Regions from separate parts of the Sporosarcina sp. AD_1 genome, predicted to be linked through region 1. Evidence: predicted binding sites of a transcription regulator. Region 1 holds the regulator's gene; the other holds the start of a gene.

Region 1 (11,030 bases):
CAAGATCGCGGCAGGCGAAGTGGTTGAACGGCCTGCATCGATCGTAAAGGAATTAGTGGAAAATGCTATAGATGCGGGCAGTACGACGATTGAAATTGCTTTGGAGGAAGCGGGGCTCACTTCCATCCGTGTGACCGATAACGGGAAAGGCATGTCACGAAGAGACGCAGTGCTTGCCTTCGAGAGACATGCCACGAGTAAAATTAGCAATGAGCATGACTTATTCAGAATCCGGACACTCGGCTTTCGCGGAGAGGCACTTGCGAGTATCGCGTCCGTGGCGAAAATTCAGCTGTGGACATCTGATGGCGAATCGGAAGGCACTGAAGTGCAGTTGGAAGGCGGCCGGGTGATCAAACATGATAATGCTGCCTTTCGAAAAGGGACCGATATTATCGTCAGCCAATTATTTTTCAATACGCCGGCCCGGTTGAAATATATGAAAACGATTCAAACCGAACTGGGACATACGATCGATTTGGTAAACCGTCTCGCTCTGAGCCATCCTCATATCGCGTTTCAGCTGATGCATGAGAACCATAAAATTCTGCAGACGGCGGGCAATGGGGATCAGCGAAGAGTTTTGGCTGAAATATATAGCGTAGATGTCGCTCGCAAGATGATTTCGTTCAAAGGCGACAATGCCGACTATACAATTCACGGGTATATCACCTTGCCGGAAATGACAAGAGCCTCAAAAAATTACATGACACTTATCGTCAACGGCAGGTGGGTCAAAAGTTACGCTGTCAACCAGGCGATATTGGACGGCATGCACACGTATTTGCCCATTGGACGTTATCCGATCGCAGTTATCAATGTAGAGGCAGATCCCTATTTGACAGACGTCAATGTTCACCCTTCCAAGCAACAGATCCGTGTCAGCAAAGAAGGGGAATTGCTGGCGCTCATCAAAACATCCATTCATGAAGCAATCCGAAACCATATTATTATTCCGGATGCAATCAAAAAAGAGCCGGCAATCAAACGGCCATCCGAGCAAACGACCATATGGAATATGCAAGCTCAGACAATCGCTCAGGAACCGGTATCGTCTGAATTGATTCACACACCTACCGGGCAGCAAAAGGAGCGGTTTCAATCCTCTGCACCGAACACGTATATTCAACCGGAGCGACGGAATAATGAGACCGTGATGGAAGCAATGGCCGAGCAGCCAGCTCCTCCGGTGACAGAAGAAGCGGTAGAAGAAAATAGGGTGGACGAGGAAACGCAACTGGAATCTATATCGTCATTTGAAAATAAATCACATCTGGAAAACGAGACAGAACAGGCAGATGAAGCTAAGCCGGAAAAACGTTTTCCTTCTCTCGTCCCGGTTGGGCAAGTGCATGGTACGTACATCATCGCGCAAAACGAAGATGGCTTTTATATGATTGACCAACATGCCGCACAGGAACGGATAAAATATGAATACTTCAGAGATAAAGTTGCGAAAGTTGATCATGAGGAACGTCAGCTGCTGCTCATGCCGCTGATATTTCATTATTCCGGCAGTGATAAGACTACGATTGAGGAGCATATGGAGATGCTGCACGCCGTCGGAATCTTTTTAGAAGAGTTCGGCCCTTCGTCTTATACAGTAAGGGAATATCCTTCCTGGTTTCCAGCAGGAGAAGAGACAGCCATTATCGAAGATATTATCGAGCAAGTGTTGACGAATAAACAGATCAACATCGGCAAGCTGCGTGAGGAATCGGCCATCATGATGAGCTGCAAAAAGTCGATTAAGGCCAATCATTATTTGACATTCTCGGATATGGAGAGATTGCTGTCCGATTTATCGAAAGCCGAAAATCCATATACTTGTCCGCACGGCCGGCCGGTCCTTATTCATTTTTCAACGTATGAAATTGAAAAGATGTTTAAACGGGTAATGTGAATCAAGGGAGTGATGGTGAATGGGGAAATTTATATTAGCGATCGACCAGGGCACAACAAGCACAAGAGCGATTTTATTTAACAAGCAAGGGGAAATTGCCCATGTCTCTCAACGGGAGTTCAAACAATTCTACCCTCAGCCTGGCTGGGTAGAACATAATGCGAACGAGATTTGGGGTTCAGTCTTATCAGTGATCGCATCCGTATTGACGGAAAGCGGGAGCCGGCCCGAGGACATTGCGGGAATCGGGATTACGAATCAGCGGGAGACGACAGTCATCTGGGATAAGCAGACAGGGCAGCCTATTTACCATGCCGTTGTATGGCAATCCAGACAAACGCAGAGCATTATTGATGAATGGAAGCGAGAAGGATGGGAAGCGGAAATCAGAAATAAAACCGGACTCCAACTGGATCCTTATTTCTCTGCTTCCAAAGTAAAATGGATATTGGATCATGTGCAAGGAGCGAGAGAGCGGGCAGAACAAGGGGAGCTGCTCTTTGGCACGATGGAAACGTTTTTAATTTGGAAGCTTTCCGGAGGAGCTGTGCATGTTACCGACTATTCCAATGCATCCAGGACAATGCTTTTCAATCTCGAAACACTTGCTTGGGATGAGGAACTCTGTAAAAAGTTCGAAGTGCCTATGCAGTTGTTGCCTGAAATCAGACCATCCTCCGAAGTCTATGCACACACAGATCCAGCTGAATTTTTCGGCGCAAGGATACCGATTGCCGGCGCGGCGGGAGATCAGCAATGTGCGTTGTTCGGCCAGGCCTGTTTCCATGAAGGCATGGCGAAAAATACGTATGGCACAGGCTGCTTCATGCTTTTAAATACTGGAGATAAAATGGTTCGCTCTGAAAATGGGCTGCTGACGACTGTCGCATGGGGACTTGGAGGAAAAGTGACCTATGCCCTGGAAGGCAGTGTGTTTGTTGCTGGATCTGCCATCCAATGGCTGCGGGATGGATTGCGGATGTTCCAAAAAGCATCTGATTCAGAGGCTTATGCTGCGCGTGTCGCCTCTTCTGATGGAGTCTACGTCGTTCCTGCTTTCGTTGGGCTAGGCACCCCATATTGGGACTCGGACGCAAGAGGGGCCGTTTTCGGGCTGACAAGAGGGACAACTAAGGAGCATTTCGTGCGCGCAACTATTGAGGCACTTGCATATCAGTCCAAAGATGTCCTGTTGACGATGGAGAAAGACTCCGGTACGGGGCTGAATGTCTTGCGAGTCGACGGCGGAGCGGTCTCCAATGAATTCTTAATGCAGTTTCAGAGTGACCTGTTGCAAATTGAAGTGGAGCGTTCCAAATATTTGGAGACGACTGCGCTGGGAGCAGCTTATTTAGCCGGACTGGCAACTGGATTTTACAGTTCTTTGGAAGAGCTGGAGAAGTTATGGTCGAAGGAAAGAACTTATGCACCAAAGATGGATGTAAGTGAAAGAGATCGTTTGTATACGGGTTGGAAGAAAGCTGTGGAAGCGACAAGAGTCTTTAAACCGTAAAAGGAGTGAGACGTATGCTATCAGCAATGGAAAGGCCTAAATTCAAACAGTTTTTGCAGGAATATCATTTCGATCTTCTCGTCGTAGGAGGTGGGATTACAGGGGCGGGCATAGCGCTTGATGCCGTGACCAGAGGACTCTCCGTTGCTCTCGTCGAAATGCAGGATTACGCAGCAGGCACATCCAGCCGTTCTACGAAACTAGTTCATGGCGGATTGCGTTATTTAAAACAATTGGATATTAAAATCGTTGCGGAAACAGGAAAAGAGCGGGAAATCGTCTATAACAATGCACTGCATGTCACAGAGCCGGAACGAATGCTTCTCCCGTTTCATAAAGGAGGCACTTTTGGCCGATTTACTACTTCAGCCGGCCTCTTCGCGTACGATAAGCTGGCAGGAGTTCGGAAAGAAGAACGCCGGGAGATGCTGGCTTCAGACGAAGTCATCCAAATGGAGCCTTTAGTGAGAAAGGAAGGCTTGCTTGGCGGAGGGCACTATGTAGAGTATCGAACAGACGATGCCAGATTGACGATGGAGACGTTGAAAAAAGCGGCTGAAAAAGGCGCGGTCTGCTTGAACTACATGAAAGTCGAACATTTCAACTATGAGGAGGACGGCAAATTATCCGGTGCCGCCCTGTGGGATATGCTGGACGGCGACTATTTTTCAGTGAATGCATCCGTTATCGTCAATGCGACGGGACCTTGGGTGGACGAAGTTCGAAAGAAGGACGCCATATCCAATGACAAACGGTTGCGACTGACCAAAGGGATTCATATTGTCATCGACCAATCGGTTTTCCCTTTACGGCAAGCGATTTATTTTGATGCTCCGGACGGCCGCATGATATTTGCCATTCCGCGTGGCAGGAAAGCGTATATCGGCACGACGGACACATTTTTTGACGATGACCGCTCCAATCCGGCTGCCACGGAAGAAGACGTGGCATATTTGCTCGAGGCTGTTCATTATATGTTTCCCTCTGTGGCTGTTGATCGGCAGCATGTGGAGTCCACGTGGGCAGGTGTTCGTCCTCTCATCTACGAAGAAGGAAAAAAAGCCTCTGAAATATCTCGGAAAGATGAAATATGGGAGTCGGAGACGGGTTTGATCACTATTGCGGGCGGCAAGCTGACAGGCTACCGGAAGATGGCGGAAACCGTTGTGGACCGAGTGGTCAAAAAGTTTCCGAAAAAAGAATTTAGCCCTTGTATAACGGAGCACCTGCGTTTATCAGGGGGCGAATTTGAAAATGAAGAACAATTTAAGGCGTTCCGGGAAAGCAAAGCAAATGAGGCTGTATTATTCGGCATTTCAGAAGAAGAAGGTATGCGCCTTGCTTCCACTTATGGCACGAATGTGGACATTGTGTTTAACTACGCACATGCGATGACTGCGGAGAATAGCGTTCTGCCGGCTGTCTTGAAAGCGGAGATCTTATATGCCGTCCATTACGAGATGGCGATGACACCATCTGATTTCTTCATCCGCCGCACAGGCGATTTGTATTTTCATATCGCAAAGGTGAAAGAATACAAAGAGGATGTGACAGACTATATGTCACATTTGCTGGCGTATTCGGCTGAGGAGAAAACAAGGTACTTGCGAGAATTGGAGCAGCAGATTGAACTGGCGCAAGTGAAGGGGGACAGTCATGCACTTTCGAACAATTGAGATGGAAGATGGAACGAGTATTCATGCCTGTATGATCCAGCCGTCGATACAACCGATTGGCCATATTCATATTTTGCATGGGATGTCCGAGCATATCGGCCGTTACGAAGAATTTATGACTTTCCTCGCTGCACATGGGTATGTCGTTTCAGGGCACGACCATCGAGGCCACGGAAAAACAGCCTTGTTAAATGGTTTTCTCGGCCACTTCGGGGATGACGTAACATTTGACCGTATTGTACAAGACGCCCATGAAGTGATTTCATTGTTTCGCAGGGAGCTGCCTGTCGAGAATTTTATCTTGTTTGGGCATAGTATGGGATCATTTATTGCCAAAAGATATGTACAGTGCCATCAAAATATAGACCGGCTTATCTTGTCGGGAACTGGTGGTGATCCAGGCATAGGCGGCGCAGCTGGAATCGGCCTTGCCCGGATTTCTGGTCGGCTGGGTCGATTTGACACGCGCGATCCTTTGTTGAATAAACTTGTCTTCGGTGCTTTCTCGAAATCCGTTCCTCAAGCGATGACTCCATTTGATTGGTTGTCCACCAATTCTGAGTCGGTACGGGAATATATCGACGATCCGCTTTGCGGTGCTGTGCCAACGACAAAATTTTTCCTGGAGTTATTTACAGGACTGAAAAAAGCGAACAATATACAGCTCCATAAAACAATTAATGAACAACTGCCAATTCTTTTTCTTTCAGGAAGTGAAGATCCGGTCGGGAGGAAAGGAAAAGGGGTTTGGGAAGCTGCCCGGCAATACGAAGAAGCTGGAATAAAGCAGATTACTGTGATGTTGTATGACGAAGGCCGTCACGAAATGCTGCAAGAACAAAATCGGCAGGAAGTATTTCATTTCATCGTGGATTGGATAGAGGAAAAATGAATCAGAAAAAAACAGTAATCGCTATCGTAGGACCGACTGCGTCGGGGAAGACAGCGTTAAGTGTCGAATTGGCTTCACATCTGGATGGCGAAATTATTAATGGAGATTCCATGCAAGTCTACCAAGGACTTGATATTGGAACTGCAAAAATTACAAAAGACGAGATGGGTGGAATTCCACACCATCTTTTTGATACGAAAAAACCGACGGAAGATTATTCGGTTGCGGATTATCAGAATGATGTCAGAAGCTGCATCGAAGAGATTTCCTCAAGAGGAAAACAACCGATCATCGTTGGGGGCACTGGATTGTACATACAAGCGGTCCTCTTTGATTTTCGTTTTACCGAACAGGCGGGGGATCCGGCTGTCCGTAACAAACTGGAACAGGATGCCGCTGAACAAGGGAGTCAAGCGCTTTATGACAGACTGAAGCAGCTCGATCCAGATAGTGCGGAGAAAATCCATCCGAACAATACGAGGCGAGTGATCCGGGCATTGGAAATCATTGAGGTGACCGGGAAATCAAAGATGGATCATGAGCAGGGGAAAGGCGATAAGGTGCTCTATCCTCATCTGCTGATTGGACTGGATCTTCCAAGGGATCTTCTTTATGAGCGGATTGACCGCCGTGTGGACGCCATGGTCGAACAAGGTCTCGTGGATGAGGTGAGAACTCTTTGGGAGCAGGGGATCCGGGGAACTCAGGCTGTTCAGGCGATTGGTTACAAAGAGTTGTATCTCTATTTAGACGGGTTTCTTTCTCTCGAAGAAGCAGTCGAGCTCGTAAAGAAAAACACAAGAAACTATGCCAAACGTCAATTGACCTATTTGAGGAATAAAATGAAAATATCCTGGTTCGATGCGACAGAGGATCGACAAGAAATGATTGATGGAATTTTGACATTATTGAAGGATTTTCAAGCAGAGGAGCCGAATAGTTAAAAAGAGAGTTAGAAAAATAGAACTGGAGGATGGGCAAATGTCACAGGGAAATATGCAAGAAGTATTTTTAAATTCACTGCGAAAAAACAATACCTTCGTTACCGTGTTCCTATTGAACGGGTTTCAATTGAAAGGGCTCGTCAAATCGTATGATAATTATACGGTTTTACTGGAGTCAGACGGGAAACAACAATTAATTTACAAACATGCCATTTCCACATATGTTCCTTCAAAACCTGTCATACTAAAAGAAGAAGAATAAACTGAAGCGACTGTAGAAGAATCGATAGATGAACTTCTACAGTCTTTTTTTAATTATGTTGTGCCTAATCCAATGTTAATGATGATAGTTGCCATGCGGAAGCCTCCAATGAAACAAGTAGGACAGAATTCGAAGCCCTGCCGTAATGACCAGTAGGGCATAGAGTGCCATGTCATAATGGTAGGCGCCAAGGCCGACGATGATGCCGGCGACAGCTGCCCAGACGGCATAAATATCCTTTTTAAAAACGAGCGGCCTTCTCCCGGCAAGAACATCCCGTATAACCCCTCCGCCAGCGCCAGTAAGAACGGCAGCGACGGCAACCGCAAACAAGGTCATATCCAAACGGACAGCAAGCATAGCCCCTTGTATAGCAAAGGCAGCGAGCCCGATTGCATCAAAATAAGTGCCCCATCGATTCCAATGGTGCAGGATGTACTTTAAATAGAAAAATACGATTAAGATTAGTACAGTTGCGACAATAAATAAGAAATGTTGATCCCATAGCACCGAAATCGGAACGCCAATTAATAGATTCCGAACCGCGCCTCCTCCAAAAGCAGTGACCATTCCTAATATATAGACACCAAATAGATCATAATCCTCTTCCATTGCGACCAGAGCGCCGGAAATGGCGAATGCTGCTGTGCCGATCAAGCTGAAAACTTCCCACGCCATTCTTTCTCCTCCTCTATAAATAAACAGGCCCTTACGTATTATGCCGTTTCTATTTGACGTGCGCAACTAGACTGTTAAGATAATGTAGTGAATACTAATGGAATGAGGAACAAAAATGACGACCTATGATGAAACAACCTTACTGCAGCGTGCCGAAGAAGTGGAGGGCATGATTGCGCCATACGTCAAAGATGTGGAGCAGAACGCTTTTATTAATCAGAAAAAAGTGCTGGCAGCTTTCCGCGCCAATGCGGTCAGCGATTTCCATCTTACCGGTTCAACGGGCTATGGCTACGACGATACGGGCAGGGATGTACTGGAACGAGTATACGCGGATGTATTTGGAGCGGAAGCATGCCTAGTCCGCAATCAAATCATATCAGGAACGCATGCCATCTCCATCAGTCTATTCGGCGTCCTCCGTCCAGGCGACGAGCTCTTATATATTACAGGCAAACCATACGATACACTGGATTCGATTGTATCGGGCAAAGGAAAAGATACCGGATCTCTTGCGGATTTTGGCATTACATATAAGCATGTTGACTTAAAGAGCGATGGAACAGTGGATTTCGACGAGATTGCAAGACAGATCGGACCGAAAACGAAAATGATTGGAATCCAGCGCTCGAAAGGGTACTCCAGCCGCCCTTCATACAGAATCGACGAGATCGAAACGATGATTTCTTTCGTCAAATCGATCAATAACGAGCTGATCGTGTTTGTCGACAACTGCTACGGTGAATTTGTAGAAACGAAAGAGCCGACGGAAATCGGTGCAGACCTGATGGCAGGTTCACTCATAAAAAATCCTGGGGGCGGACTTGCCCGGACAGGCGGTTACATCGCAGGCCGAGCGGATCTAATTGAGAAATGTGCGTACCGTATGACTTCACCGGGACTCGGAGCAGAAGCAGGCGCATCCCTCGATACGTTATTAGAGATGTACCAAGGTTTCTTCCTGGCTCCTCACGTAGTGAGCCAAGCGGTCAAGGGAGCTCTGTTCACGTCGGCATTTTTGGAGAGCTACGGATTTGACACAACTCCGCATTATGAGGTGAAGCGCACTGATTTAATCCAATCAGTCAACTTTAAGACGCCAGAACAAATGATCGCTTTCTGTAAAACAATTCAAGAGAACTCGCCGATCAATGCCCACTATTCACCAGAACCATCTTACATGCCTGGATATGAAGACGACGTCATTATGGCGGCGGGAACATTCATACAAGGCTCCAGCATCGAACTGACTGCCGATGGCCCAATTCGTCCCCCATACACGGCATACGTGCAAGGAGGATTGACATACGAACATGTAAAAGCGGCAATTATCGCGTCCGTTGCTAAACTGGCTGAAGCAGGATTAATCCGATAAGAAAAAGCTGTTCCCGTATTTGCAACGGGAACAGCTTTTTTAATGAATCAGCCGATAGACGCCGATTACCTTGCCCAGTATGGACACGGAATTGACGATAATCGGTTCCATAGATGAATTTTCTGGTTGCAGGCGGAAATAATCTTTTTCTTTATAGAACCGCTTAACAGTCGCTTCATCCTCTTCTGTCATTGCTACGACGATTTCGCCATTATTGGCAGTATGCTGCTGTTTCACGACAACATAGTCACCATTCAGAATGCCGGCTTCAATCATACTGTCACCGACAATTTCCAGCATGAATAATTGGTCATCTGAAGTACCGTACGTCTCCGGAAGTGGAAAGTACTCTTCTATATTTTCAATTGCCGTAATAGGTTGTCCTGCTGTAACCTTACCGACTAATGGAACGTGGAGAACACCAGGCTTTAATGCATCAAGCCCCTCCGGATCCAATATTTCAATTGCTCTTGGCTTTGTCGGATCCCGTCTGATGAACCCTTTGCTCTCTAGCCTGGCCAAGTGGCCATGAACGGTTGAACTGGAAGCAAGGCCGACCGCTTCTCCGATTTCCCGTACGGATGGCGGGTACCCTTTTAACCGAACTTCTTCTTTAATAAATGTCAAAATGTCCTGCTGTCTCTTAGAAATTTTCTTCAAACGTCTCACCCCTCTAATCTAGTCATACTCGAAAGATTGCTAACGCACATGACCGAATGATTCCTTACCGATAGTATAACAGGTGTTCGGTTAAATGGCAAACAGAGGTTCGAAAATAGGTTGACAAGGGAAATTTCCTATCCTATAATGAGAACAAACATTCCGAACAGACATTCTAGGAGGGCGTTCTAATGAGATTCTTACAAAAATACATATTTCTGATTTTAATCATGGCGACAAGCATTTCATTCACATGGATCGGAACTTACAAACATAAGGAACCAGCAGTATTTACAGAAATAACAGTATCGGAAGGCGACACGCTATGGCAGCTGGCCACCGTGCTGTCTGACGGCAAGAGAATTGATAAGTGGATCGATGATGTGATGGCTATGAATGATTTGGATTCATCTTTCATTCGAACGGGTGATCGGTTGAAAGTGCCTCAAGTTAAAACGGCTCCTGTCGAAATGGATCATTTCGAGCTGGCTGGAGAAGGAAAATAATGAGGGGCCGGATGAGGTGCGTTTTATATACTCGTGTGAGTACGGAAAAAAATGAGCAGGAAATTTCCCTTGTAAGGCAACAAGAAGAGCTGGCAGCACTTGCCGCAGAGATGGGCTATGAGCTGGTACAAACCTTCTCTGATAAGCATAGCGGCTATGATATTGACAGGGAAGGTTTGCTCAGCCTTCTTGAATTTGTAAAGCGGGAAGGCATTGAAGCTGTTCTGATTCAGGACGAGACACGGCTGGGAAGAGGGAATGCCAGAGTCGCTATTTTACATTTGCTTGCGAAGACAAATACGACTGTCATTACAAATCATGACAGTGGCCCGCTGCAATTGAATGAGATGGATACAATGTTATTAGAAATATTATCTATAGTGGAAGAATACCAGCGGAAAATTCATAACGCGAAAATTAGACGTGGAATGAAAAGAGCAGTTATACAAGGATACCGGCCGGAGAAGAACTTGAAGAACAAAGGGAACAGCGAAGGCCGTGAGCGCTTGGACGTTCCGACGGAAGAAATTGTTTCACTGCGAAAAAAAGGACTGACTTTCGAAGAGATTACAGGTATTTTGAAAGGGCTTGGCCACTCCATCAGCAAAGCGACAGTCCACC
Region 2 (11,030 bases), 150 kb from region 1:
GCTGAACCCAAGGAAGACAAAAACGACCGAGAATCCAAGCAGGAAAAAGATCGTGTGAAGCATTCCATTTCGGCTCATCCGCTTGGAATCGCCTTTCAATTCATCGATCGACATGCCTGTAATATACGATATAAATGCTGGATACAAAGGCAGCACACACGGTGAAATGAAACTCAAAAATCCGGCGCCGAACGCCAGAAACACATTCAAATCAGTAGTCATCCTTCTCTCCCCTTCACTTTTCTCTCCCCATCGTACCAAATCCATAGCCGAAATACGTTGATTTTACCTGTGAACAGTTTATGACATTCGGATATGATGTTTGCATGGAAGCGAGAAAGTAACCTCTTTTTTGCTTTCCCTAGTTTGGCTCTCCTTGCCGGAAAACCATACCTCACTCGCATATCCGTACCTTCTTACCTTTTGCGCCAAATGACAAGACAACCACGCCATATCAGTGCACTGCATACAAAATGAAGCCATTAGCCACTTGCTTCCCGTGCCCGGAACATTCCCGCTACAGCATTCCACTTTGCTCACACCAAAAAGAAAAGGCGGCAAGCAAATTCTTAGTTGAGTTTGCTTACCGCCTGAAGTATGTCTTTCTAGGTACTTACTATTTAGATCGCATCATCCAGCAATCCGTTTTGCAATTGGTACATCATGTAATAGAGCCCTTTTTGTGCGAGGAGCTGCTGATGATTGCCTCGTTCTACGATTTCCCCCTGGTGCAGCACTAAGATTAGTTCCGCATCCTGGATCGTACTCAATCGGTGGGCGATCGCAATGGTCGTCCGCCCTTTCCGCATTTTTTCCAAGCTTGCTTGAATCGCGACTTCGGTTTCCGTATCGATATTAGCAGTCGCTTCGTCCAGGACAAGTATTTTTGGATTTGTTGCGATTGTGCGAGCGAAGGCGACGAGCTGACGTTGACCGCTGGAGAACGTTGATCCGCGTTCTGTCACTTTTTGCGAGTATTTATCCGGCAGTTTTTCGATAAATTCGTTGGCATGGACAAATTCCGCTGCCGCACGTACTTCTTCTCCTGACATTTCCTTGTTGTGAAGACGGATATTGCTTTCAATATCCCCGTAGAACAGGAACGGATCTTGCAAGACGAGACCGACCTTTTGGCGGAGCTCCTCTTTCGGATAGTCTTTCAGCGAGATGCCGTCCACCAGGATTTCCCCTTGATTATACTCATAGAAACGCATAAGCAAGTTGATGATGGAGCTCTTTCCGCTTCCGGTATGGCCGACGAGGGCGACCGTTTCCCCTGCGTTTGCGGTGAATGAAATATTCTTCAGCACATTATTTTTGCCGTCATAGGAAAACGTGACATCGCGAAATTCGATAGTCCCTTCTTGGATCGGTTGCTTCGCTTGATCCGTCTGGCTCGGTTCCATATCCGTATCATCCATCAATTTGAATACGCGGGATGCAGAAACAAGCGCTTGCTGGAAAATGGATAGACGCTGCATCACTTGCTGAACTGGCTGGAACAACCGGCCGATTAACGTAGTGAACGCATAGATGATCCCTACATCAACGGCACTTTCTAAAGACATAAAACCGAAATAGCCGAGGACGAAAACGATCGCAATAGCGTACAGCAAATCGATGAATGGTCCAAGCAACACGCTGTCGAACTTAATATTCCGCATGCCGGCCCGGTAATGCCCTTCATTGATATCATCGAATTCCTTCGCCAGCCGTTCCTCTTGCCGGAACGCCTGAATCATACCCATGCCAGACAGCGACTCCGCTATTTTGGCATTCAATTGGCTGAGCCGCTCACGGATGTCTTGATAGAAATCCGCACTGTAACGGCGATAGACAATAACGATGATCATAAATAACGGCAGCAATGCCATAGACATGAACGCAAGTTTGACATTAAGGGAGAACAGCGCAAAGTAAACGCCAATGATGACAAAAATCGCTTGCAGGAACGTAACGATTACACTGACAAACATTTCCTTGATCGACTCGGTGTCGTTTGTTACCCGTGATACGATACTGCCTGCAGGTGTTTTGTCAAAGTAGCGCATGCCGAGTCCTTGCACTTTTGTAAATACATCAATCCGCATTTGCTGAATGACCTTCAAGGCAATCGCCTGGAACCGTAGCGATTGGAAATACGAGACAACGACTATGAACAATTGAAGCCCGATATAAATAAGCGCCAGTGCCATAACTTCTTTCTTCGGAAAATCGAGCGGCGTCAAATAATTATCGATAAATGATTGGATGAGCAACGGTCCTACAATGCTTCCTGTGACTGTCAAGACGAGCAGTACCAGTGCGACCGTAATACTTGCCTTATGAGGAATAGCGTATCTCAATAAACGCTTGAATACGATCCACTGATCCTTCGCTGTCAGTTTTGGCTGTTTTTCAATGGACATTATTCCTCACCCCCTTGTTCAACGAGCACTTCGAGTTGCTGCAAGTCATACATTTCTTTATACTTGCCCCCTAGTGCAATCAATTCATCATGAGTACCAGCCTCGATAATAGTCCCTTCTTCCAAGACGATGATTTTATGGGCGTGTTGGATGGCACTCAGGCGGTGAGACGTAATGATTGTCGTTTCACCGGTACGTGTCTGCTTCAATGCCTCCAGAATGGCTTCCTCTGTCTTTGCATCTACTGCTGATAACGAATCGTCCAAAATCAATAACTCGGGCTGCATGATCAGGGCGCGGGCAATGGAAATCCGCTGTTTCTGTCCACCCGACAGGGAAACACCACGTTCTCCGACGACGGTTTCATAGCCTTCTGCAAATCCCAAAATATCCTCATGGATGTAGGCGAGCCGTGCTGCTTCGTAAACTTTCTCACGGTCAACCTTTGGATTGGTGAATGCGATATTTTCTGCCACAGTCGTCGAAAAGAGGAAGTGGTCTTGCGGCACGTATCCAATGGAACTCCGTAAACTTTGCTGTTTGTATTGGTTGATTGGATGTCCGCCGTACACGATGCTTCCTTTGTATCCTTCAAACTCCCGTAGTAAAAGCTTCAAGATGGCGGTCTTCCCTGATCCGGTCTTGCCGACAATCCCGAGTGTCTCTCCCCGTCTCAATGTAAAATGCACATTACGCAAGGCGGGTGCTTCATCCTCCGGAAACGTGAATTCATCGATATCAAAATGCAAATCACCTTCAGGCCGATCAGCAATCGCGCCTGCCACGTCTTGAATTTCAGGCGTAATGGAGAGAAGCTCTGAAATGCGGCTGTACGAGGCGTTCCCGCGTTCCACGATATTGAATAGGAAGCCGAACGCAAGCATGGGCCATATCAACAGCCCAAGGTATGTACTGAATGCCACCATATCCCCGATTGACATATCTCCCGCAATGATAAGTTTCGTTCCGAAAAAGAACGAAAGTATATAGGAAATTGCGAAAATTCCAGTGATCGTCGGATCAAATAATGCATCGATTTTGGCCACTCTCATGTTTTTTTCTACTACATCCGTTGATAGCTCCGTAAAATCCTGGATGTCTTCCTTTTGCTGTCCAAATGTCTTGATTACCTTGATGCCCGAAATGCTTTCCTGCGTCTTATCATTCAAGCTTGAAAAAGCTTCCTGGGCAAAACGGAATTTCTTTCGGAGCAGCCGTCCATAGTAACTTGTCAGGAAAATCATGAACGGAAATGGAATTAATGCGATCACAGTCAATTTCCAGTTGATCGTCAAGGCCATCGTCAAAATAACGAAACCGCCAGTCGAAATCGAGTCGACGAGTGTCAAGATCCCCATCCCGGCTGTCTGTTGTACAGCATTGATGTCATTTGTCGCATGTGCCATTAAATCCCCGACTCGGCGTTTTTGATAAAACGACGGTGACATCCTCGTAAAATGATTAAATAATTTTTCCCGCATCGTCCTCGATAGCAGGACGGCGGATCCGAAAATCATGACACGCCAATAATAGCGCGATATGTACATTAGCACGCCTGCCGCTGCCAAGATGATCAGCCATTTGATCAGTTCGGAAGAGCTTAACGTCCCTTTTGTAATATCATCGACAATAAAACCGATGATCTTCGGTGGCAGCAACTGCAGCAAGGAAACGAATACAAGCGCAGCAATGCCGAGACCGTACTGCTTCCTACGCTGCTTAAAAAACCAGCTTAGCTGAACTAAAACTTTCACATGACTCCCCCTACCCTTTTCTCTCTCTTTCTATGTTGTCCTCAAATAGTCTACCAAAAGTCTGAACAATAGAAAAGGTACGAAACTTAAATTATTCGATTTCTGAAATACTTTTTATATCGACAAACGGCACGCAATGTGCCTTCCCTGGTTCCATGCCGATTTGAAGCACCCCTTGCAGGCTGTCGGTCTTCTGGATGAACCCTTGCGCCTTTTTGACATCTTCCCCCTGCCAAAACTCAATAGAGACCGGCGTCCCCTCTTCCATTGCGTTGCTAATCTTATAATCCCATTCCTCCAGCTGTTGCTCATCCGGCGTGTCCCTTACCAGCTTTCCATCTTCTGCCTGCCAATCCCGCAACTGCTGAATATGCTCTGGAAGCATCATAGCTGTCCATTTAATGTTTCCTCGATCCCGAATCATTGTTGTTAGCTCCTTCCTGTAATTGGCAGTCATATGATATGATAATGAATAATAGAAAGAGAGGTGCCCATCATGCCGCTGGATGTGACAACCTTCATCCTGACCATAATTTTCGCTTTTGTCCTCTTTTCTTTTGTCCTGCTCTGGGTCGTCCGCAGCGCCATTCATTCCTCCGGCTTAATGGAGAAAATTGAAAAGCTAGAAGAGGATCTGGCCGACCTAAAAAAATCGCAACGGGACTAACCGATGTCTTTCATTCCTGCAACCCCTTTCCGACTGTCTGTTGCTACGCATTTGGAAAGTACTTTTATCATTCATTGACAAGCGCCTTGCCTAATAGAAAAGGAGGTAGGAAAAGCAGTGTAAGTCTTCTCTTTTCATCAAAGAACCAATTTGATTGAAAAGGGGCTGCAAATGAATGAAACATCGATCTTTCCGTTTTTTATGGATGGGCCAGGCGATTGCCGATTGCGGTGACATATTCTACATCGTGGGGCTGATTGCCATTTTATATGGGCAGTCCAATTCGCCGTTCGTGCTCGCTCTCGTTCCATTCGTCAATATGATGGGACGCTTTGGAAGCGGCTTCCTTTCTCCGCTTCTGATGAACCGCTTTCCGCTAAAAAGATTGCTCGTCGCGTCCCAAGCATTGAAAACAATCGTGCTTTGGTCACTGGCGTTCTACGCCTCCGGAGCGACAAGTGTGGCTGTCTTGTTAAGCTTTGCGTTTGCCATCGCGTTTCTTGACGGCTGGGCGGCTCCCGCAAGCCATGCCATGTTGCCGCGGCTTGTGCCAAAGGAGGAATTGGTGAAGGCCAACAGTTTCTTCTCTGTCGTGTCCGAAACCGTCAATTTAGGCGCCTGGGCTGTAGGCGGAGGCATTGTCGCGTTGACCACGGGCCCAATCGCGATACTGTTGACAGGCACGCTGTATCTATTTGCCATCGCCCTGCTTGCCGGAATTTCTGATCCTGTCAAATTTACTCTGCCCAAAGGGGAAGAAAAGGCCACGGGTGAATTGACGGCAGGCTGGCGTCTTGTATGGAAGCGCCCTTTATATCGGACACTGCACATTCTCATTGCGCTGGAAGCACTGGCTAACGTCGTCTGGATCGCCTCCATCCTCTATGTGTTTGTGACGGAAGTGCTCGCCAAAAACGAGGCTTGGTGGGGATATATCAACACAGCCTTCTTCATCGGCATGCTGGCGGGCGGCATCCTGTGTGCACGTTTTGCATCACGTATCGAAAGTTCCTTGCAACGGACCATTTTGGTGTCCTCTTTCGGCATCAGCCTGCTGACCGCTCTTTTTGGGATGACAGCCTGGCCGTGGTTCGCCCTTGTTCTCGTCGGATGCACGGGCGTATTTCAGCAGTGGAAAGGCATTTCAATTGATACGTGTTTGCAAAAAGCGGCTTCGGCGGAAGAATTGCCTGCCATCTATGCCGTGCAGCAAACCATCGTATCCATTTTGTTCGCTGCGGGATCCTTGGCTTTCGGGGCAATTGTGGAATGGGCTGGTGCACGTTTTGTGTATATGCTGGCCGCCGCTTTGCTTACCCTTTCGGCTCTCTGTGCATGGAGATATCGCCGCCACCTGCAAATGAATTGACACTTCGGCCGTCCGGCAGCTTTCCGGACGGTCTTTCTATCTATAATGCCCGCCGATGAGTTTGGCCCGATGGACCGCTGTTCCCGCCTCTGTATAGGACACCGCCCGCAATACCGCAGTGGAACCGTATTTATTGCGCAGCGTATCCATCGTGGCACCGAGCTTGCGATCCCGCCATTTCCGTTCATCGAAAAAACTGAGCTGCATGGAGTGCTCATCCTCCAAATTCGTCAAGCTGATGCCCAGCCGCCGAACCGCACGTCCGTCATGGAAACGGTCAAACAGCTCCGTGCATATCCGATAGATCCCCATCGTGTCATTGATCGATTCACTCACCGAAGCCGAGCGGCTGAATCCGCCACCAAGCGAACGCTTGGAATAAGCGACAGACAGGTGAACGGTACGCCCCGCTTTTCCCGCCTCCCGGGCCCGCTTGGCGACATCCTCGCACATTTCGAGCAGGACCGCCAGCACATCTTCACGCTTTTCATAGTCCCTAAACAGCATCTGGCCTTTCCCATAGCTGATCTGTCCTTCGACGAGCGGAGCTGTATCGACGCTTGAAAAATCGAGTCCGTGGGCATGATGGTATAATTGATTTCCCATGATGCCGAATTTTTTCTCCAGCTGCTCCAAAGAGGCATGGGCCAGATCGCCGACAGAGAAGATGCCCATATTGTTTAACGTCTTTTCCAGCCGGCCGCCGATGCCCCACATTTTGCTGAGCGGCGCGATCGGCCAAAGCTTTTCGGGTACGTCCTCGTATGTCCAGCGGGCAATGCCCGTCTTTTTCGCTTCCAAATCCAAGGCGAGCTTTGACAGCAGCATATTCGGTCCGATGCCGCAGGCGGACGGCAGCTGGAATTGCTCAGCCAGCTCGTCTTGGATGCGCTGCACCGTATCCTCCAGCGGCCCCCACAGCCGCTCCGTACCTGTCAAATCGACAAAACTTTCATCGACGCTGTATACATGAATGGCTTCTTTCGGAACAAAGCGATTCAAATGGCGCGTAATGGCCATGGACACATCCAGATAAAATCCCATTTTCGGCTCAATTAACCGGATGCTCGGATCATCCGGAATTTCAAATAATCGCATGCCAGTCTTGATGCCGAATTCTTTTTTCAAGGGCGGAGAGGCGGCAAGGATGACACCGCCCTTGCGTTCCATATTCCCTACCACCGCAATCGGCGTCTCCATGACATCCAGCCCTTCGATGGCCGCCGCGCAGCTCGCATAAAAACTTCTCATGTCCAGGCAGACGATCTGCCGGTTCGGTAAATTTTCATACATCACGCATCCCTCCTACGAACAATCGTTCTCTTTATAATATACCCCGAACACTTGTCCGTATTCAAGGTTTTTTATTTCCAGCTCTGTAAAACATGGGATATGGAAGAAAAACATCATATTTTCCCATAAAAAAACGCCTTCCCTCAAGAGAGGAAAGACGTTCGGTTATTGAAGCTGGTCGGGTACTTTGAAAGGATCGATATCATTAAAATAGCTATATGTAGCATTCAATTTTTGTCTCGCTCGATAGGAAGTACCATCGCGGAATGACCGCATATCCGCAGACATTTTAAAGCTCGTCACATAAGAAGTGCTCTTATTGAATGTGATAACTAAATCCATTTTATAAATGATCAGGAAGCCGTCTTCCTGAGGTCCGAGATCCGGTACGAGCTGTTTAAATTTCTCGAATTGCTTCCGATTCAAACTTAATGTCAATGCATACCCGTATTCGATGGGTTCCAGGATGAAATCATCCTTGAATTCATCAAACAGGGAAAGATCGAGCGTCGGGTTGGAACGGGAAACGAGAGTGCCAAATAATTTTTCGAGTGATTCCGAGGACGCTTCCTCCCACTCTTTACTGTTTTCATCGGAAACAAAATTCCGATCGCCCAAACGATAGAGATTCATTTTGTATGATTTGATACCTCGGGGCTGTACAAGTGTCTCTTGATGTATTTTCATAGGATTCAAGAAAGCATCTGTTTGAATATCGAATTTGGCGCCGCTTTTTTCAGGATTTTCAAAATCCCCATCATGAACCGTCACTTTATAATCATCATAGACGATATGTGAATGGACCGCGTCCAAAGATGACGCCATTTCCTTCTTTGACTTGTCCAATAGACGTTCAGCCGTCATTTTTTCTGTCGCTCCGCTGGAATTGCAAGCGGCAAGGAGCAGAACGAGCGTGCCGATCGTCAAGGATTTAACTAATTTTTTCACGAAAAACTCCCTCTCTACAAAACCTATGTTCATTCTACTGGAAAATGGCTGCTTCATCAATCCATTAGACGGAAATTCAATAGATGAGGTTGCAGAGGCTTGTGCAGGAGAGTGCCGCTACAAGTTGCAGAAAACTTGTACCACTACTAGAGGCAGCCTTCCAAATGGGAGAGAAACGCCGCAGCTCCGCGGCGTCTCAAACCCTGAGGAGAAAGCACATGTACCCACTTATTCCCTCTTCCCAAATGTCCACCTATCAGTCATGAAACGGTCAATAGTTGCGATATCCGGCTCATAGCCAATGCCGGGACCGTCCGGCACGTTGATGTAGCCGTCCTCCATGACGACCTCCGGCTGGATAATATCCTTTTCCCAATAGCGAGAAGAAGCAGCCGTATCGCCTGGAAGAATAAAATTCGGCAAGGAGGTGAGAGCGATGTTATGCGCTCGGCCAATTCCAGCCTCGAGCATGCCTCCACACCAGACCGGAATTCCTTGTTCCATGCAGTAATCATGAATCTTTTTCGCCTCTGTCAAACCGCCGACACGGCCGATTTTAATATTGATGATTTTCGTGCTGCCAAGCTCCACCGCCTTGCGCGCATCTTCCAAAGAATGAATGCTTTCGTCAAGGCAAATCGGTGTTTTTAGCTCTTTTTGCAAAATCGCATGATCAATAATGTCATCCGAAGCGAGCGGCTGTTCAATCATCATAAGATTGAACTCATCAAGGCGCTGTAAAAGCGCTGTATCCGCAAATGTATACGCAGAATTAGCATCTGCCATTAAGGCAATGTCCGGGAAGGATTGCCGGAGTACCGACAGAATCTCAATTTCCTTGCCGGGTTTTATTTTCACCTTAATGCGCTTGTAGCCTTCCTGCAAATGGTGCCGGACGACTTCCGTCAGCTCCTCAACGCTTTGCTGTATGCCGATGCTGATGCCGACCTCGATCTGCTGGCGGGTGCCGCCTAATGCTTTGGCCAGTGGCATGCCCTGCTGCTTTGCGTACAAATCCCAAACAGCACCTTCGACTGCCGCTTTCGCCATATTGTTTTTCCGAATTGGTGAAAAGAGTCCACTCACTTCATCAGGATGCGCAAGATCGGCATCCAGCAAAATCGGAATGAGAAAGTCACGAATCATATGCCAATTCGTTTCGACCGTCTCCTCACTATACCAAGGCGCATCGAATGCAACCGATTCGCCCCATCCGCTGCGGCCGGATCCGTCTTTTATTTCAATCAATAAAAAATGCTTGTCCTGCATTGTGCCGAAACTTGTCGTAAACGGCTGTTTCATCTTCATTTTCATCCGTCTGACAATAATTTCTCGAATGTCCATGCTACTCCCCCCGTTTCATCACAAAGGTATCGTTCCTCGGCGAACCAATTGATAATAACAGATGCCTTCCTCATTGTCCGAACGCCTGACACCGACAGCCGCATAACCATCCGCAAACAGCTGCTGAAAAATCGCCCGCAGCTGCATCCGCCAATCATACGCAAGCGAAGGTTCTGTCTTCTTCAAATGTTGAATATTGGACGGAACTGGAATTTCGTAGCCGTCCGCACCTGAGCGAAACTGCCCCGCAACTTCCCTAATTTGCGGTTGGCCGCTCGCTGTATAAGAAATGCTGCAAGGACGCTCGAATTGAATTTCATCCGGCGTCCAAGCCGACTGCACCCGCTCGCTCCGGACCCACCATTCCACTTTGAAACGATCCGATGGCAAGCCTTGATTCAAACCGTCCGCCATCTCCCCGTACCAATTTTCAAGATAAGTGGAACAGATTCCATGCAGCTTCGCCAAATTTAAATAGGCATTGCGGCTTTCCAGCGGATCATAAGTCCAGACGATTAACTCATAGCCCATTTGCTCGGCTTCAATCAGCTGCCTCTCCTTCAACTTTCTTCCAATGCCTTGGGAACGATAATCCGGATCAATCCCAAGCATGTGAGAACATAAAAAGACAGATCCATTCCGAAAACCCGGAAAGCTGTATGAAAATCCAATCAGGCGGTCCTCATCAAACGCGCCGATGAGCAAGCCGCCATTTTGAATGGCCGTATAGAGCTGGTGAAGCGGGACGGACGCAGATTGCCACACTTTCTCTTCCAGCGGCTTAATCAAATGCACTTCTTCAATTGTGGTCAGTTTTCGAATGGCTACTTCCATACATCAGCCACCTTTCACGTAGAATGAAACTACCTTTACTCAGACAGATTCACGCGCCAGCCGAATGGATCCTCCAGTTTACCCGTTTGGATGCCGGTGATCGTATCGTAAATCCGTTGCGATAAAGGCCCGATTTCTCCGTTGTTAATCGTCATTTTCTCGCCTTTCCAGAAAAGCTCGCCAATCGGAGAAATGACAGCAGCTGTACCTGAACCGAAAGCCTCTTCTAACGTCCCTGCCTGGGAAGCCGCATGCAATTCTTCCATAGAGAGTTTACGTTCACTCACCGGGACATCCCAATGACGAAGCAATTCGATGACGGATTTTCGCGTTACACCTTCCAAAATACTGCCGTTCAAGGAAGGAGTGACAATTTCACCGTCTATTTTAAAGAAGACATTCATCGCCCCGAC

Evidence for each region. Region 1 encodes LexA, which represses DNA repair genes until DNA is damaged. Its sites were predicted from a motif close to CGAACATATGTTCG; they were not measured.
Region 2: ACSW3C_RS05085 (Y-family DNA polymerase) is a predicted target of LexA. The motif match lies at 7,507-7,520, and genes of this name have one in related genera.

What each region holds. Positions count from the first base shown of each region.
Region 1 covers NZ_JBPVIR010000002.1:209,212-220,241, forward strand. Annotated here, with positions in the region: gene mutL (DNA mismatch repair endonuclease MutL) at 1-1,903, shown strand, start outside; gene glpK (glycerol kinase GlpK) at 1,923-3,416, shown strand; gene ACSW3C_RS04260 (glycerol-3-phosphate dehydrogenase/oxidase) at 3,431-5,092, shown strand; gene ACSW3C_RS04265 (alpha/beta fold hydrolase) at 5,073-5,984, shown strand; gene miaA (tRNA (adenosine(37)-N6)-dimethylallyltransferase MiaA) at 5,981-6,928, shown strand; gene hfq (RNA chaperone Hfq) at 6,966-7,190, shown strand; gene ACSW3C_RS04280 (trimeric intracellular cation channel family protein) at 7,266-7,868, opposite strand; gene ACSW3C_RS04285 (methionine gamma-lyase family protein) at 7,984-9,243, shown strand; gene lexA (transcriptional repressor LexA) at 9,283-9,903, opposite strand; gene yneA (cell division suppressor protein YneA) at 10,095-10,409, shown strand; gene ACSW3C_RS04300 (YneB family resolvase-like protein) at 10,409-11,030, shown strand, end outside.
Region 2 covers NZ_JBPVIR010000002.1:359,803-370,832, reverse strand. Annotated here, with positions in the region: gene ACSW3C_RS05115 (cytochrome c biogenesis CcdA family protein) at 1-222, opposite strand, end outside; gene ACSW3C_RS05110 (ABC transporter ATP-binding protein) at 621-2,402, opposite strand; gene ACSW3C_RS05105 (ABC transporter ATP-binding protein) at 2,408-4,162, opposite strand; gene ACSW3C_RS05100 (YolD-like family protein) at 4,254-4,586, opposite strand; gene ACSW3C_RS05095 (hypothetical protein) at 4,659-4,829, shown strand; gene ACSW3C_RS05090 (MFS transporter) at 5,005-6,198, shown strand; gene ACSW3C_RS05085 (Y-family DNA polymerase) at 6,235-7,491, opposite strand; gene ACSW3C_RS05080 (DUF6612 family protein) at 7,657-8,439, opposite strand; gene menC (o-succinylbenzoate synthase) at 8,668-9,783, opposite strand; gene ACSW3C_RS05070 (GNAT family N-acetyltransferase) at 9,802-10,617, opposite strand; gene ACSW3C_RS05065 (branched-chain amino acid aminotransferase) at 10,653-11,030, opposite strand, start outside.